4 regions of the Pseudoalteromonas sp. CF6-2 genome follow, and region 2 is predicted to be linked to each of the others. Evidence: predicted binding sites of a transcription regulator. Region 2 holds the regulator's gene; each other region holds the start of a gene.
The links. The regulator sigma-54, encoded in region 2, starts transcription at its own class of promoters, with help from an activator protein. The targets are predictions, from matches to a motif close to GTTGGCACGNNNNTNGNNT.
Positions count from the first base shown of each region.

Region 1: L3Q70_RS03085 (DUF3192 domain-containing protein) is a predicted target of sigma-54. The motif match lies at 2,082-2,100, and genes of this name have one in related genera.
Region 3: fliE (flagellar hook-basal body complex protein FliE) is a predicted target of sigma-54. The motif match lies at 2,167-2,185, and genes of this name have one in related genera.
Region 4: flgB (flagellar basal body rod protein FlgB) is a predicted target of sigma-54. The motif match lies at 2,788-2,806, and genes of this name have one in related genera.

Region 1 covers NZ_CP091442.1:649,045-653,610, forward strand. The annotation lists gene L3Q70_RS03075 (response regulator) at 1-738, shown strand, start outside; gene L3Q70_RS03080 (diguanylate cyclase) at 707-1,630, shown strand; gene L3Q70_RS03085 (DUF3192 domain-containing protein) at 1,659-2,042, opposite strand; gene L3Q70_RS03090 (D-2-hydroxyacid dehydrogenase) at 2,200-3,144, opposite strand; gene zntR (Zn(2+)-responsive transcriptional regulator) at 3,230-3,643, shown strand; gene L3Q70_RS03100 (SO_0444 family Cu/Zn efflux transporter) at 3,627-4,566, shown strand, end outside.
Region 2 covers NZ_CP091442.1:3,110,222-3,114,787, reverse strand. The annotation lists gene rapZ (RNase adapter RapZ) at 1-677, opposite strand, end outside; gene ptsN (PTS IIA-like nitrogen regulatory protein PtsN) at 678-1,130, opposite strand; gene hpf (ribosome hibernation promoting factor) at 1,134-1,421, opposite strand; gene L3Q70_RS14385 (RNA polymerase factor sigma-54) at 1,448-2,947, opposite strand; gene lptB (LPS export ABC transporter ATP-binding protein) at 3,057-3,782, opposite strand; gene lptA (lipopolysaccharide transport periplasmic protein LptA) at 3,779-4,300, opposite strand; gene lptC (LPS export ABC transporter periplasmic protein LptC) at 4,290-4,566, opposite strand, start outside.
Region 3 covers NZ_CP091442.1:2,530,270-2,534,835, forward strand. The annotation lists gene fliG (flagellar motor switch protein FliG) at 1-68, opposite strand, end outside; gene fliF (flagellar basal-body MS-ring/collar protein FliF) at 61-1,776, opposite strand; gene fliE (flagellar hook-basal body complex protein FliE) at 1,797-2,129, opposite strand; gene L3Q70_RS11800 (sigma-54 dependent transcriptional regulator) at 2,297-3,703, opposite strand; gene L3Q70_RS11805 (ATP-binding protein) at 3,700-4,566, opposite strand, start outside.
Region 4 covers NZ_CP091442.1:868,814-873,379, reverse strand. The annotation lists gene L3Q70_RS04075 (flagellar hook-basal body complex protein) at 1-1,254, opposite strand, end outside; gene L3Q70_RS04070 (flagellar hook capping FlgD N-terminal domain-containing protein) at 1,272-1,928, opposite strand; gene flgC (flagellar basal body rod protein FlgC) at 1,933-2,349, opposite strand; gene flgB (flagellar basal body rod protein FlgB) at 2,352-2,723, opposite strand; gene flgA (flagellar basal body P-ring formation chaperone FlgA) at 2,927-3,589, shown strand; gene flgM (flagellar biosynthesis anti-sigma factor FlgM) at 3,666-3,968, shown strand; gene flgN (flagellar export chaperone FlgN) at 3,965-4,393, shown strand; gene L3Q70_RS04040 (hypothetical protein) at 4,484-4,566, shown strand, end outside.

The DNA.
Region 1 (4,566 bases), 1.2 Mb from region 2:
AGTACAGATTTATCAGGTCTATTAGTGCTTGCAGTGGATGATAATCCACTTAATTTAAGTATTATTAAAAGTATTCTGAAGCAGGCTAACATTACTGTTATTTGTGCTGATAGTGGTGCAAAAGCAATTGAGTTATCAGCAAGCTTAACCCCAGATCTGATTTTTATGGATATTCAAATGCCAGAGATGGATGGCTGTCAGGCGACACGAATTATTAGGCAATCATTCACAAAAGAGCAGATGCCTATTTATGCTTTAACCGCTCATAGCGAAGCTGCTGATATTGAACAATCTGTCGCTGCAGGTATGAATAAGCATTTAACAAAGCCAATTGTTGCAAATAAGCTCTTTTTAGCAATGAGTGAACTTGATAAACCAATTGAACCATTTTTTGATCATTCTTTTGTTTTAACTCAGTTTGCAAATGATAGTGATTTGGTATTAACTATGTTGTCAAAGTTTGCCACTATGGCCGCACAGCAATTATTAGAAATTTCTACCTTAAGTACTACTGAAGAACTGGTTAGAGTTGTGCATAATGTCAAAGGGTCTGCTGGTAATTTAGGTTTTAAGCGATTGTCAGCATGTGCTAAACAGTGTGAGGCTGAACTTAAAACGCAAGGCAAGCTTCCTGAGCTATTAAACGATGAGCTGCAGCAACACATAAAGCAAGTTATTGCATTTATCATCGAACAAGGATCTACAAATGTTGAAAAAAGCCAAGGTACTGATTGTTGATGACGATCCGTTAAATCGCTTGGTCTTAGAAAAAACATTGCGACAAGATTACGATGTTTTTTGTGTTGAAAGTGGTGAAAAAGCACTTACATTTTTAAAAACACAACCCGTTGATTTATTAATCTTAGATATTGTTATGCCGGGTATCGATGGCTATGAAGTGCTGGCACAAATAAAAGAAAATACAACAACAAATATGTTGCCTGTTATTTTTATATCCGCAAATACCAGCCATGATGATGAGGCCAAGGGCCTTGAATTAGGGGCAATGGATTATATAACTAAGCCCTTTAGCGCTGCGATTGTTCGTGCCCGTGTTCGCAATCAGTTAATGATCAAACAAAAAAATGATCTACTCGAAATGTTGGCATCGATTGATGGCTTAACTGAAATTCCTAATAGACGTTATCTTGATGAAAACTTATCTAGGGAATGGCGGCGCTCAAGACGAGATCATACCCCTTTGTCGGTTTTATTGATGGATGTTGATCATTTCAAGCGTTACAACGACTGTTACGGTCATCGTGCGGGTGATGATTGCCTTAAAAAAATAGCACATGCACTTGTTGGCTCATGCGAGCGAGGGAGTGATTTTGTTGCCCGTTACGGCGGGGAAGAATTCGCAGCTGTGTTGCCCAGCACTCCTGCTAAAGAGGCGGTTGCTTTCGCTAATAAGTTACGCAATGCAGTTAATAAGTTAAATATTCCGCATAAGGCCTCTTTAAATTCAGAGTATGTAACAATTAGTATTGGTATTGCCACCACAGAGTCAGGGCAAGTTTATGCTGAGCAAACATTACTGGAAGAAGCCGATTTAGGATTATACCAAGCTAAAGAGGCAGGGCGCGACCAAGTGGTATCGCGATTAGTATCTGCGACATTGCAGGAGTAGGTTATTTGTCTACCCCTGCATAAAGTAATTAGCCATTACTGAGTGATTTATAAATAGTGTCGCCCACACCAATTAATTTATCGTTTTTAAAGACCAAAGGGGTGCACTCATCTTTGGTCGTTTTGCTGTCTGAGTGGATGCTATGAGTGGCATAAAAGAGTACTTGGTATACGCCGTCATCCTGTTTTAGTAACTCTGTAAAGTTAGGTGTGCTTAGTTTATTGAGTACCGTTTGGTAAGGCGTATCAAGTGCTAAGTTTGCAATGACTTCACGATTATTTTTGTGGTGTTTTTGCCAGCTTGTTGACGAGTCGCCTGCCCAGTGAGTTTCGGCTTCACCGTCTGACACGGCAATGACACAACCGGTTAAAAAAGGTGCAGTTAGCGCGGCAATAAGAAGTGCTTTTTTCATTGTTATATCCCTTGTTTTATCGTTTCGTTTTTTCATATATAGCAATCCATTTGCCAACATTTTATTTCTTTTATAATCAAAGTTTTAGCTTGTTGTTGCGAGCTAGCTAAGTAATGTGGAACTCATTACTTAGCTTATTTGGCTAAAAAATTGTTTTTTAGACCAGTCTATTTCGTGCCTCACCTTGGCTGAAGGCGTTGATGTTAAGTGCTATTTCAGCCACAAGTCGAGCAATTGATTCTTGACTCGCCCAAGCGATATGAGGTGTTAGTAATAAGTTATCACCTTGATATATGGCAAGTGGATTATTTTCTTCTGCTGGCTCTTTGCTCAACACATCCACACCGGCACCCGCAATCACATTATTAGCAAGGGCATTGGCTAAGTCAGCTTCATTGATAATTCCCCCTCGTGCTGTATTTATTAGGATTGCTGTTGATTTCATCATATTAAGCTCTTTAGCCGCTATTTGGTTGCGAGTTTCATCAGTCAGTGGGCAATGAATACTGATAATATCCGCTGTTTTAATCGCCTCTTCAAAGCTAACACGTCCTTCGCGAGGAGCATGCCCTTTACGTTCACTTATTATTACATTAACACCAAAAGCACGGCCTACATCAGCAACCGCTTTACCAAGTGAACCATAACCAATAATCGCAAGTGTTTTGCCTGACATATCATTAAAACGGTAATCTAAACGACAGAACATCGGGCTTTGTTGCCATTTTCCAGATTGGCAATCTTGAATATAACGGTGGGTATTACCCAGTAAGTTAGTGATGAGTGCGAATGTATGCTGTACCACAGAAGGGGTGGAGTAGCCTGCCACATTGGTGACGGCAATATTGTGCGTTTTGGCTGCATCTAAATCAATGTTGTTGGTGCCTGTTGCTGCAACACAAATTAGTTTTAGGTTGCTAAGCTGCGACATCGCTTTTTGATCAATAACGACTTTATTAGTAATGATAATATCGGCATCCTGACAACGAGAAACAACATCTTGTGGGTCTGTTAAATCATAGCAAGAGAGTGTTCCCAAGTTTGCTAATGAATCTAATGAGGTATCTGCTAATGTGGCGGTATCAAGGATGGTAATATTCATGTGCTTTCCTTTTTTAATTTAATGCTTGACCTTAGGGTGTACTCCAAGGTTTATAGTACGTATAAGCTTTTAAATGGAGACGGTGATGAAAATAGGTGAATTTGCCCGCAAGTTGGGAGTTTCAACAGATACATTAAGGTACTACGAAAAACATGGTTTGTTAACGCCTAGTTCGCGCTCACAGTCAGGGTACCGTATTTATACCGATACAGACATTAAACAGATGTCGTTTATCTTACGCGCTAAAAACGTGGGGTTTAGCTTGTCTGAAATTAAAGAGTTGCTGCAAATAAAAATTCATAAAGATCAGCATTCGTGCCATGAAGTTAAAGAAATGACTCTACAAAAACGTGATTTAGTCGCTCAACGTATTGAGGAATTAACACGGTTTTATGATTCATTATCGCTATTAGCAAAGAAGTGTTGCGGCGGCGAAGAGCCTGCTGAAAATTGCTCTATATTAACGACATTGGAGGATATAGATGGACTTACTCACTAATTTTTGGCAGTTATTTTTACTGTCTGCCCCTTGGTTGATGTTGGGGTTATTAATAGCAGGACTATTAAATGTTTACTTGCCTACGGACTTTTTGCATCGTCATCTTGGTAAAGAGGGACTTTGGACCACAATTAAAGCTGCTCTTATTGGTGCCCCAATGCCATTGTGCTCATGTGGTGTGATCCCTGCCGCTATAGGACTTAGGCGGGCTGGCGCTTCAAAAAGTGCGACGACGGCTTTTTTAGTATCGACCCCTGAAACGGGCGTTGACTCTGTTTCTGTTTCTTATGTTTTATTAGGCCCTTTTATGGCTGTGATCAGGCCGATTGCAGCCGTATGTAGTGCGATTGCTGCTGGTGTGTTAGTTGGTAAAGAGAGTGAGTTTAATAATGAGCGTACTAAAACCTCGCATAACCTTGAAACAGTAACAAGTAGTTGTTGTAGCACTAAGCAAGCAACCGCTAAAGAGCCTACATCAAGTTGTTGTAGTACAAAGCAAGCTCCCACTGTTGAGAAAGCAAGCTGCTGCGCAAGCAAAAAGGAAGTCGTTAAAATTGAAGGAGGGGTTGCAAAGCTTAAACGCGCAATAAGTTTTAGCTGTAATAAGTTGCTTGAAGATACCATGGTATGGTTGGTTATCGGTCTATTTTTTGCCGCACTGGTCCAAACCTATGTGCCTGAGTCGTACTTGAGTCAGTGGGGAAGTGGTATTTTTGCAATGCTGGTGGTGATCTTAATTAGCATTCCTATGTATATTTGTGCGACGGCATCAACCCCGATTGCAGCCGGTTTATTGCTCAGTGGTGTATCACCAGGCGCCGTGTTGGTATTTATGTTGGCAGGCCCTGCCACAAATGTTGCAACATTGGGTGTGGTGGGTAAAGAGTTGGGTAAACGCGCTGTAGTTGCTTATTTAATCGGTG
Region 2 (4,566 bases):
ACAAAGGTTTGAATCTGCCAAGTGAATTTTTGCACTATGCTATGGCTTGCAAGGTAATCTTTAACTGGTTGGTCGAGACCCGTAAGTGGCTTAAGATCTGGCTCCCAGTGTGGGTTTGGTAAAAAGCGTGCATCAAATACATAGTCAGCTTCTTTCGGGATACCATGCTTAAAGCCAAATGACATAAAGGTAATAATAAGCTTTTTGTCTTTTTTACCGAGAATCTTCTCACGAATTGACTCTGCTAGCTGATGTACACTTAAATCCGTTGTGTCGATCATAAAGTCGGCGCGGGTAATTAGTACATCGAGCAGTATTTTTTCTTGCTTAATTGCTAAATCGAGTGGTAAAGAATCTAAAGAAAGCGGATGTAAACGTCTTGTCTCAGAGAAACGTCTAATGAGTGTTTGATCATCACTATCAAGGTAAAATAAGGTTGGATTGGCGAAACCTGGCAAGTATTCAAGAATATCATTAAATTCTTGTTGCTCTTTTGGCAGGTTACGTACGTCGATACTGACTGCTATTTTGTCGTAATTATCAGAGACGCTGCGCACTAGCGAAGGTAATAGGTTTACAGGAATATTATCAACGCAATAATAACCAAGATCCTCAAGGACTCGTAAAGCGACTGATTTACCTGAGCCAGAACGGCCACTGATAATAATTAATTCCATTTATGCCTCTGATGCAATAACTTGAAACAGTTCCTGATCGGTTTTAGCGCTGCGTAACTGTTTACAAAATTCTTTGTCTTTTAGTCTATCAGCAATTGTTGATAAGGTCTTTAAATGAAGTTGGCAGTCTCCATCAGGTACGATGAGTGCAACAAAAATATCAACAGGGCGGTTGTCAATTGCATCAAAGTTAATTGGAGATTCGCTCACTATAATAAACGCATGCGGTTTATCAGCACCTGACATACGACCATGCGGAATAGCAATACCTCTACCAATTCCTGTGCTCCCCAATTTTTCTCGATTGAGTAAAGCATTAAGAATATCTTGCTGCGATAGATGAGGAAGCTGCTCATGAGCGAGTTCGCTGATAAATTCGAGAATTCTTTTTTTGCTATTAAAAAGGACCGCAGCTTTGCTGCAGTCCTGGCTAGTAAGTGAACTAAGTTTCATAATTTAGTGTCGAGCTAATTTCTCTTTGTGTTTAATTACTTGGCGATCAAGCTTATCAATTAGCGAGTCGATGGCCGCGTACATATCTTGATGCTCTGTAGAGGCAAACAGTTCGCCTCCGTTTACATGTAAAGTTGCTTCTGCTTTTTGACTTAATTTTTCTACGTCTAAAATGACATGAACATTATTAATATGATCAAAATGCCTTTCTAGTTTCGCAAACTTGGTGTTTACATAGTCTTTTAATGAATCTGTGATTTCTACATGACGACCAGTTAGGTTTAGTTGCATAAGCATTTTCCTTCTATGTAAAACGTCTAAATCAAGCTTTTACGCTGATTAGACGGCGGTATTGCTAGAGACTCTCGGTATTTTGCAATTGTACGTCTAGCTACTTTAATTCCTTGCTCAGCCAATATATCTGCAATCTTACTATCACTCAATGGCTTCGCTGAGTTTTCTGCGGCAATAAGCTTTTTGATTAAAGCGCGTATTGCCGTTGATGAACACTCGCCACCATTTTCTGTGCTGACGTGGCTTGAGAAGAAATATTTCAACTCAAAAATACCCCTTGGGGTATGCATATATTTTTGCGTTGTAACCCGTGAAATCGTCGATTCATGCATTTCGACCATTTCAGCGACATCATTTAGCACCATCGGTTTCATCGCCTCAGGGCCGTGTTCAAAGAAAGCCTGTTGTTGTTGAACAATACAGTTCGTTACTTTTAATAAAGTATCATTCCGGCTCTCTAAGCTTTTAATAAACCACTTAGCTTCTTGCAGATGAGAGCGAATAAACTGACTGTCGCTGCTTGATTTTACAGAGCGTGACATAGCCGCATATTGGCTATTCACTCTGATCTTTGGCATACAGTCAGGGTTAAGCTCAACGACCCAACGACCTTTTACTTTTTTTACTGATACGTCGGGTATGACGTATTCAGACTCTTCACGTACGATGCTATCCGCGGGCTTAGGGTTCAAGCTATGGATAAGCGTCATGACTTCTTTTAGCTCGTTTTCTTTAAGCTTAGTCTTTTTCATCAAAGTACGATAGTCGCGACTTGCTAATAATTCGATGTGCTCAGATAAAACCATTTTAGTTTCAGCCAAATAAGGTGTATCTGCATCGAATTGACGAAGTTGAATACATAGGCACTCTTGTAAACTGCGAGCACCAATGCCGACAGGATCAAATAGCTGTATTCTTTTTAGGACCGCTTCGACTTCATCAAGTTCTATTTCTTCTTCTTCATCATCGTTTTGATTAAAGCTTTCAACAATATCCTCACAACTGACGGTTAAAATACCTGAGTCATCAATAGCTTCGACTATAGCAACAGCAATTGCTTCATCAGTTGGACTAAATGGGGTCAACTGTAGTTGCCACATCAGATATTCGTGGAGAGTTTCGGTTGACGCACCTTGATAAATAGACTCATCTTCTGGCATTGGCCCTGAAGAGGTTGAAGGAGCTGCACTCATGTACTCATCCCACGTGACGTCCATTGCTAGGTCGTCACTAACGGTATCTTTATTGAGTGCATCACTGCTTTCTTGCTCGTACTCACTTGGTGCTTCTTCTGCCGTAGCAGTGACTTGTGAATCATCAGAGTCAGATTTTTGTTCGTTTTTACCGATTACGTCTTCACTGTAATCCGCTTCTTCCACTTCAAGTAGAGGATTACTATCAAGCGCTTCTTGTATTTCTTGCTGGAGATCCAATGTACTAAGTTGCAATAAGCGAATGGCTTGTTGCAGTTGTGGAGTCATTGTAAGTTGCTGGCCCATGCGCAGCTGTAATGATTGCCTCATGTATCCCTAACAATCCTTTTTAAATCATTTATTGATACTAATTTGAGTCAATATCAATATGTTGTCATTATTGTAAGTCTAGCAGATGCTCTAGTCGGTGGTGTATTGGTTACAACCTGAATTGCTCGCCTAGATAAACATCGCGTACGGTTTGGTCTGCTAATACGTGTTCAGGCGTGCCTGATGCAATTAGCTCCCCATGAGAAACAATGTAGGCTTTTTCACAAACATCAAGGGTTTCTCGAACATTATGGTCAGTTATTAGTACACCGATACCACGGTTTTTCAAATGCTCTATAATTTTCTTTATATCTAACACTGAAATTGGATCAACACCAGCAAAAGGCTCATCTAGCAGAATAAATTTTGGATCTGCGGCTAATGCTCGCGCGATTTCAACACGGCGACGCTCGCCTCCTGATAGCGCCATACCTTGGCTATCTCGAATGTGCTGAATACTAAATTCATCAAGCAGGTTATTGAGTGTTTCTTCTCGTTGCTGTTTTTTAAGATCTTTACGTGTTTCAAGAATCGCCATCAGATTTTGGTAGACCGTCAACTTTCTAAAAATGGATGATTCTTGGGGTAAATAGCCAATACCTAATCGAGCGCGATTGTGCATGGGTAATAAAGTGATGTCGTTGTCATCAATACTAATTTTACCTTTGTCGCTTGGCACTAGCCCAACAATCATGTAGAAGGTGGTGGTTTTACCTGCACCATTAGGGCCTAGTAGGCCAACAATACTGCCAGCTTCGACTTCTAGTCCCACATTTTTGACAACTTGGCGGCCTTTATAGCTCTTTGCTAACAGCTCTGCTTTTAATGTACTCATGGCTGGCCTTTATCATCTTTTTTATTATCAACAGGCACTAAGATTGTATGCACACGATCCGTTGAATTTTCGTCTTTTTCAGCACTAATGAGTTGTTGTTCCATGTCATAAGTTATACTTTTTGCACTGACTTTTTGCCCTGCTTGTGTCACTTGTGCATCGCCAACTAAAGTGAGTAAACGCTTTGCTACATCGTAACGTACTTCGTCTGCACTGGCGCTCATAACCGTGCCATCTTCTTGTTTTTCTTCAAAGTAGGCTGGCTTACCTGTGGCAATGATAAGTGAAACAGTACCATCAACCTCACCAGCATGTGCTTCTAGGCGATCTGCGGTAATACGACGATTACCATGGGTTATTTCTACATTTTCTTCAAAAATCCCGACTCCATTTTTTAACTGACCTACTTGGCGATCTGAGCTAATGCTGATAGGAGTACCCGCTTGGTCTGCAGCAGCGCTTGAAAACGCAATCAATAAGCTTGGGATTAGAAGTAATTTTTTAAGTTTATTGGTCATAGTATATGGTTCGTGTATGGTTAGTTAACTCGACGATTTCGGCTTTTAAATCAGCTTTTAAACCTTTACCGGTAATCTTTAAGTTTGGGCCTGTTAATGTAACAGGTTGTTTTGAGTACATAGTCATTTTTTCAATATCAACATTGATATTTTCTGCGTTGATATCTTCAATCATGCCATTATGAGTTAGATTTTTTGCAACAACGTCACCTTCAAAAATAAGTTGATCGTTTTCGTACAAGGTAGCCTCTTTTGCTTTCACCTGC
Region 3 (4,566 bases), 580 kb from region 2:
GCTTTATCTACGCCGTCTAATTTGTCGACATCAAACGCCGCAGGTAGTTGTTTTTCTTGATCAGTCATCTTCTGTTAACCACGCTTTCACTACTTGTGAAGACAATTCAGGCTCATTTGCTACCAGTGCTCGCACTGCTTTAAGTAAATCTTCATCGCCATGTAAATCTGGTAGCTGTAGTGTACCATCACTTGAGAATCCTACAGCAGCCGAGTCAAAGTCTTTATTTAGCATATCTAGCGTACTATCACCAATATCTATACCTGAGCTTAGCGCATCTTCATCATATTCTTCCAGTGTATCATCTGGGTAAATTAAGCGTTTCAGCATCGGTTTAACAACAGCAATTATTAGTACAATGATTACCAAGGCGCCCAGCGCTAAACGTAGCATTTTCATGAACCACTCTTGTTCCCACAGTGGTATTTCGATTGCTTCTCCTGTGTCTTGGCGAACAAAAGGCACGGTTACAACTTCTAGCGCATCACCACGCTGCATATCAAAGCCAACACCACCTTGTAATAAGCGACGGATATTTGACAATGCCTCAACCGAGCGCGGTACCATTGTTGTTTCACCGTTTTCACCGACTTGAGGCACGTAGTCAACGGCAACAGATACACTAATACGACGGATAACCCCTGTTTGCTGACGTTTATGTGAAATCGTTGTATCTAACTCATAATTACGGGTTGCTTCTTTGTGAGAGCGACTTGGGTTAGTTGCTGTGCCAGCAGCACCTTGACCCGCTACCTCAGGGATATCAGAGTTAACAGGCGGCTGGTTTGTTAAGGCACCAGGAATACCAACCGCTAAACCACCAATGTTATTTTCTTCAAACGTTGTTTCACTGCGCACGGCAGGTAAATCTGGGTTAAAGCGCTTTTGAGTTTCTTCAACGGCACTAAAGTCCATATTCAAATCTACTTGCGCTGTGTAGTTGCCTAACCCCACGACAGGGATAAGGATACTATCGATTTTATTAAGATATTCTTCTTCACGTTTGCGCTCAATTTCATACTCTTTACGTGAGCGAGCTGCCAGTGAATTTTGTGAGCCTGAGTTAAGTAAACGGCCATTTTGATCGGTAACTGTAACGCGCTCAGGTGACAGCCCTTGTACAGCTGACGCAATAATATCAACCACTGAGTCAACTTCTTCACCATCAAGTGTGCGGCCACGCTTAAGCGTTAGCACCACCGTAGCAGAAGGCTGTTTTTCACGACGAGCAAATACGTTTTCTTTTGGAATAGCTAAAAGTACTTTGGCGCGAGTTACATTTTTTAGCTCTTCAATGGTGCGCGCAAGCTGCTGCTCACGGCCATGTTTTAAACGTTCTCGTTCAAGGCGTTGGCTTACACCAAATCCCATATCTTGCATGATGATATCAGTACCTGAGCTTGGCGCTTGCTCAAGGCCTTCACGAGCCATCAATAGCTTAATATTTTGGTATTCGCCTTCTTCAACCGAAATGACATTACCATCTAATTCATAATCAATCTTTTGAGCATCTAAAAAGTCGAGAGTTTGAATAAGCTCTTCCGTTGGCATTTTACCAAGCGGTCGCATATCAGGCTGACGAGCCCAAATAATGATAAAAATAGCGATTGCCAAACAGATAGCCAATGCAATAACTAACGTAACCTGACGAAGTACATCCACACCGTTCAGGGCACTTAAGTATCCAGACTTTTGCTCTTGTTGTTCCTCAGTATCAGGTGAATCGACTCCACCACCTGCTAAGGCTAGATCAGTTGATTGATTAGATTGCGCCACAATAATTCTCCACTACCTAGTTAAACAGGCATGTTCATAATGTCTTTATATGCTTCAACAAGTTTGTTTCTTACTTGTACCGTCGCCTCAAAAGCCACTGAAGACTTTTGCGAAGCTATCATCACTTCTGCCAAAGAAACACTGCGATCTCCCATCTCTAATGCGGTGACTTTTTGCTTAGCGTCTTGTTGTAGGCCATTAACGTTATCAAGCGCATTACTAAGTAAATCACCAAACTGTGCTGATGAAGTCGGCTGAGCTTGTGTTGGTAAGTTATTAACTGACTGGCTACGGCCCGCTTCTAGAGCCATAGATTGCATTTCTTGAAATAATGCGCTGTTTTGAATTTTCATAATACTCTCTGACGATGCAGTTCACTTAATAAGTAAAATGCACAAAGCGTGCCACAAATAAAAACCAATAAAAACAATTGGTTATTATTTAATTTGTTGTTGTCAGAGTTTTGACAGCAAACAAGCTCACGATAATGTGAGCTTGTTTGTGTAAGAAAAAATATGGATTAGGCTGGTAATGCGATCCCAAGGTCACGCATTTGCGCCAACTTATACCTAAGTGTACGAGGACTAATTCCTAAAGTCTCAGCAACCTCTTTGCGTTTGCCTTGGCATTTAGCTAGCGTCTCTAAGATAATACGATGCTCTTTATCTTTGAGTTCGTCTTTATAATTACCTTGCTCGTTCACTTGAGGAATACTCGCAAGCTGAGGCTCTACAGGCTGCTCTTGGTAAATCGGGGCATTATGTGATGGAGCCGATTGGGTTGGCTCTGAACTTGGTGATAACAACTCTTCGATGAAAATATCATTCTCATGAATACTGTTGCCATCACATAAAATGAGTGCCCGTTGAATGACATTATCAAGCTCACGTACGTTACCAGGCCACGCATGCGCTAGTAACTTCTGCTTTGCGCCTTCTGTAATCAGTGCAATTGGCTCTTTGCTTTTCAAGCAGTGTCGTTCAATCAAATGCTCAGCCAGAATAATAATGTCACCTGGACGCTCAGCAAGTGGCCGCCACATCAGTGGGAATACATTTAAACGATAGTATAAGTCTTCTCTGAATAAATTGTTACTAACAGCGTCTTTTAGATCACGGTTGCTGGTTGCCAAAACACGAACATCAAGTTCAATCGTTTTACGGCTACCCAGTCGCTCCACTTCACGCTCTTGTAATACACGCAGTAATTTTGCTTGCAGCCCTAAGTCCATCTCAGTGATTTCATCAAGTAAAATAGTGCCGCCTTGCGCCTGTTCAAATTTACCTGGGCAAGCTTGAATAGCGCCTGTAAAAGCACCTTTTTCGTAACCAAATAATGTTGCCTCAAGCATGTTTTCGGGGATGGCTGCGCAGTTAATTGCAACAAAAGGCGCGTCAGCACGGCTTGATTTATCGTGAATATAACGCGCTAAGACTTCTTTACCTGACCCACTTGGGCCAAGCACCATAACACTGGCGTCAGAGCGAGCCACTTTACTGGCCAGCTCAAGTAGCTTTATGCTTGATGGATCTGCGACAATCGGGCCTTCGGTCTCTTTTTCTTTCTCTGGTAAATAACGACTGACCATATTAAGGAGCACTTCTGGCGCAAACGGCTTGGCCATATAGTCAATAGCACCAAGGCGCATTGCTTCAACCGCATCATCAATGGTGGCATACGCTGTCATCATCAAAACGGGCAACTCTGGGTAATTCAATTTAATGCTGCGCAATAAGTCGAGACCACTCATAGTGCCCATTTGCACATCACTGACTACCAATGCATAGGTATTTTGTTTTAACAAGACCATCGCCTGCTCGGCACTATCGGCAGCAATACAATCAATACCTGACATTTCTAGTGTATCAATCAGCGCTTCTCGTAGGCCTGCGTCATCTTCAACGACTAAAATAGGATGAGTACTCATTTTGCCTCCGCTAACATAGGTTCTGCACTAATAGGCAAGATCAAACTAAAACAGGCACCACCATGTGCGTTGTTATATACTTCAACCCGCCCTTGATGGGCATTGGCGACTGAGCTGACTACAGCCAGTCCAAGCCCTGTACCTTGGCTTTTAGTGGTAAAAAACGGTTCAAATAATTTATCTGCTAAACGAGTATCAATACCTGGGCCATTGTCGCTGACACTTATGCGCACGCAATTTTCATCTTTGTCATCTCGCTCAGCACTCAGCTCAACACGTGCCTGACTGCCAATTATTTGAATACTATTATGAATAAGGTTTTGAACGGCACTTGCCAGTGCGGTTTTATTACCGACAATTTCGATATCTGGCTCAGGTAAACTAACGACAAGCTCGCTGTGATTTTGGGCAACCATTGCATCGGCACCCGCTTTAACTTCACTTAAAAGCTGTTGCATCGAGACACTTTCAACAACTTGCTGCTCACCGCTTTTAGCAAATAAAAGCATGTCATTCACTTGGGTTTCTAAATCTTTTAAACGCGACATTAACTTAGTATGGAAATTACCACGCGATGCTTCAGGTAATCGCTTCGAGCCTAAGTTTGCAGCATATAGCATAGCTGCTGAAAGCGGCGTCCTGACTTGATGAGCAAGAGAAGCAACCATTTTGCCAAGGGCACTTAAACGTTGCATATGCGCTACACGCTTTTGCAACCTGCGCGTTTCGGTCAAATCTGTCATTAGGATGAGTTGCCCAGGCTCAGGGGCTAGGGCTGTAATATCGAGCTTGATTAAACGACCATCTTTTAATGACACCTCATGACCATCATCTTGCTTAGGGCGAAACGAGCGCTGAATAAC
Region 4 (4,566 bases), 1.4 Mb from region 2:
GATATCAACATTAGAGCCGACATACGCACCTGCGATTAATCCGCCAACTGTGCCGCTGTCTGGCTCACTGTATGAGGCACCACCAGAGTCACGGGTTTCATACCAAACCGTATTATCACCCGCTTCTAAACCATTTGTGTTTGCAAACGAAGCAAGTACAACCTGCCCTTGAAGCTTAGATTCTCCGTTAGTGAATGTGGCGAAAATTTTGCCATCTTCTTCGACTGATAAACCTGAGAAAGTGCCTGCTGAATAGCCACTAGCATCATTTTCAAGAATATTAAAATTAGTACCAAACTGCGTTGTTTTTGCCATATCCAGCGTTAAAGACATTGGCGCAGCACCGCCCCCAACAGGGAAAGACATGGTAATTTCACGTTGATTGTAAGGGTCAAGTACGTTGTCATCTTCTTGTGCTGGCGGCGCAGGAGGCGTAAAGCCAGGATCAAGCGGTTGCATTTGACCGTCGGCATCAAAGGTAATATTAACAACACCTGCTGTGACAACATTGCCATCAACAACAACATCCTGAGTATCAGTCACAGCCCCTGCGGGGGTACCAAGTGCACTTGCTGGTAGTGGTGAACCATCCATAAAGTACATTACTTGCCATTGGTTATCAGCTGTGTGATTGAAGTATTGAGTCAATACATGGCTGTTACCTTGCGAATCGAATACTTCTGTTAGCTGCGAAAAGTTATACTGTGTGCCATCGGTAGGATCAAAGTTATTCGGTGCTACAGGATAAGAAATAATGTCGCTGGCAGAGCTTAAGTTGCCATGAAAATCGATTGCATCAGTTGCGACAGCTGGGATGTTCGCGCCTTGTACTTTAAGATCCGTTAACACACCTGGGATGATCTCAGCTTCGCCAGCCGCATCAGCATCACTCACGCCATAACCTTGCAGCTTTGCCCCATTTGCATTAACAATATTAAGCTCGTTATCTAGGGTAAATTGCCCTGCTTGCGTATAAGCAATACGGTTACCTTCAGAGATAGCAAAGAAACCTTGACCATCAATTGCAATATCAAGTGCGTTACCTGTTCTAACAATATCACCACCGGTTACAAAGTCTTCTTTGATATCTGAAACACGTACACCGCCACGGCTACCACCATTGTAAACCGCGGCAAATTCTGTATTACCTGTTTTATAACCAGAAGTTGATGAGTTAGCGATATTATTACTTGTTACTTCTAACCCTGTTTGAGTGCTTTTAAGGCCGCTTAAACCTATATTAAACATAGACATAATTATTCCTCTTCAGTCTAAGCAACTTGATTAATATCGGTTAAGGCAAAATTACCTAAGCCATCAACTTGCAATAAAATATCGTCGCTGCTGCTACCCACAGAGACGCGTTCTACTTCACCATTTAGCCAAGGTGTTAGGCGTTGTGAAACACCATTGGTAGTCGAAAAAGCATTAATCGAATAGCCACCCGCATCTTGTTCATCAAATTCGAAATTCAAAGAACCCACACCACTGTATGCCAACTGTTTTTCTTCAACTAACTGGCCATTACTGTCATAAAGTTGCACAGTGACTGAATCAGCAGGTGTTGATAAGTTAACTAACCCCGACACTTTGCCCTCTTTTTCTAAAGCCACCACGTCCGCTGGCACTGTCACTGTTTCACCAACTAAGTTGGTCGCTTCAAGGACTAACATGCTGCTACTGTTATCTAAACTCGCACTGGTGTTATTTTTTATACTTTGTAATGATTCAACATTTGAGAATTCAGCTAGTTGGCTAACATATTCGGTTCCGTCCATAGGTTGTAACGGGTTCTGATTGCTGATCTGTGCCACTAGCAACTCTAAAAACATGGTCGACATTTCTTCTGCCGAGTTAACATTCCCTGAAATACTTGAGCTTACATTGGCAGCATTATTATTGCTTTGTGTGGTATTTGCGATATCCATGGTGCTACTGTCCTAATTTAAGAATGCTTTGCTGCATGCTGTTAACACGCGACATAACATCAACGGATGTTTGATAACTACGACTTGCTGACATCATGTCTGCCATTTCTTCAAGTACATTGACGTTTGAATAGAAGACATAGCCATCATCATTGGCAAGTGGGTTGTTAGGCTCATAACGTTGCTCAACAGTACGATTAGACTCTGTCACACCCATGGTATTAACAGCAGCCGCAACATTTTGCTGATCAAAAGAGTCTTTATACATGGCAGAAAAAACCGGTTTAAGCGCCTTATATGCGCCCTCTTCGGTAGACGCCGCTGTGTCAGCATTAGCAAGGTTAGAAGCAATGGTATCTAAGCGCATCACTTGAGCACGCATTGCACTGCCGCTAATGTCATAAATAGAATTAAAAGACATTATTAATTTCCTTTGATTACTTTATGCAGGCCACTGATTTTCATGTTTAGAAAGGTCATACTGGTCTGAAAATCCATACTGTTGTTAGAGAATTTTGCCTGCTCGACATTGAGCTCTACGGTATTACCGTCACTGGATGCTTGATACGGCACACGATACATCAGCTCATTGGCAGTGATTCCCGCAAAGCCCACATCATTGTTATGCTCCATACTCGCTGCGACATCGCCCAAAATTTGCTGGTAATCCACATCTCTGGCTTTAAAATTTGGGGTATCAACATTTGCTAGGTTACTTGCGATCACCTCAGCTCTGTCTATTCTCAACTGCATAGCAAATGGGTGTACGCCTAACGCTTTATCAAATAATGCCATTGTTGCCTCAACTGACTACGTCTTGTATGCTCGTTTGCACATTTTGAATTCGGTATAAGGCTATTAACAACCTTTGTGCCAAATTTTATAAGACATATTTTTCAATGAGTTACTGTAATAAATTCAATCTAAGGCACGCCAAAGCGGAAGCAATACTTCCGATACGGAATGGTGCTTTTTTCCTCTTTTTTGGAATTATTTCCTTGTTATTTTCAGCCAATGTCTTAGCAAGCAATTTTCAAAAAGAGATTAAACGGTATATAAATAACGAAATAACTCATTACTTGGGCAGCATAAACAAGCAAAGTCAGCAAAAAAAAATTGCGTTATACATACCAGCTGCAGCAAAAGAGCTTAGCTGTGATCAGTTATCAATAAACAGAGTAAAACCCAATTCCATTCCCGCAGGCAGAATTCGTCTGACCGTCAGCTGTGCAGATCCTATTTGGCAATTTAGAGCCACCGCAAAAGTGGATCTGTGGCTCAATTTAGTCGTTGCTAAACGCGACTTACAACGCGGCGAAGTGTTAAGTAATGAGTTACTAAACTATGATTCGATTAATATTGCAAAACACGTTTACGGTATGGAAACGAGCACAAATGAATTGATTGGAATGACAGTTAAAAGAAACATCAAGCAAGGCGATTTAGTCACTCGCAGACAGCTCGAAAACAACTACCTAGTCAATAAAGAGCAGCATATAAAACTTCTCATCAGCACAAGCTCCTTTACTGCAAGTGTAAAAGCAATTGCACTTGAGGAAGGGATTAAAGGCCAAATGATCAAAGTAAAAAACCTCAGTTCTGGTAAAATTGTTGAAGGCCAAGTGATTGATAAAGGGGTTGTGAAAGCAACACTTTTATAAATTTAAAAATAAATTTAAGAAATCGATAAATTGGGTCGCTTTACAAAATTAGTAGAAAATTAATTGGGGATTGATAATGAACATAAACAACAAAGGTAGCAGTAGTCATGTTGAGCAAGCTGCAAAAGTGAACAACTTTATTGATGCGGGCAGTCAAGATATCAGTAAAAAATCTCACACAGCGGCGAACAAGCAAGCAAGCACAGAACAAATTAGTTCGCTTAGTAAAACAATCGATAATACCTTTGAAGACTTAGCGTCAAAGCCTGATGTTGATCTTGAAAAAGTAGCAAAAGTAAAAGCCGCTATTGCTAATGGTGAGCTGTCGCTTGACCAAGATACATTAATTAATGCCCTACTAGAGTTTCATAAAAAATGACCATAAACAGCATTAAGCAGTTTATTGAAAGCCTACAACACGATGTACGCAAGCTTGATTCACTCATTAGTGCACTTGAACAACAGTATGTGCTTCTAAGCGAACGAGATACAACATTACAACAGCACAACGCCAAGATGTCTGCTGTTTTACAGTCTTTAGATAAAAACCATCTAAGCCGTGATAGCTATTTACAAAGTTTAGGGCTTGCACAAGGTAAAGAAGGCTTAATGATGTTAGTTGAAAAGTTGCCAAAAGAAATCAAACAAACAACACAAACATTAATGCAGCAGTTAGTCATTAAATCAAAGCATTGTCAGGCACTTAACGAACGTTCAGGTTTATTATTAGCCCGACAAAAACAGTTACTGCACAGACTAACAGGCACACAAAGCAAAACCGCTTACCCTGAATCACCTTTTTAATTTTTATGCCTCCCCTAGCATCACATCAGTTCATTGGTGTGGTGCTTTCTATTTTAATAAAGCTAACCTAGATTTATAGGTTAGAATTAGATGACGTTTAAATTAATATTTTCGCACCTAAGTTTAATGAGATATTTACTTTTCATATTAAGCACTTTTTTATTTGGCTGCAG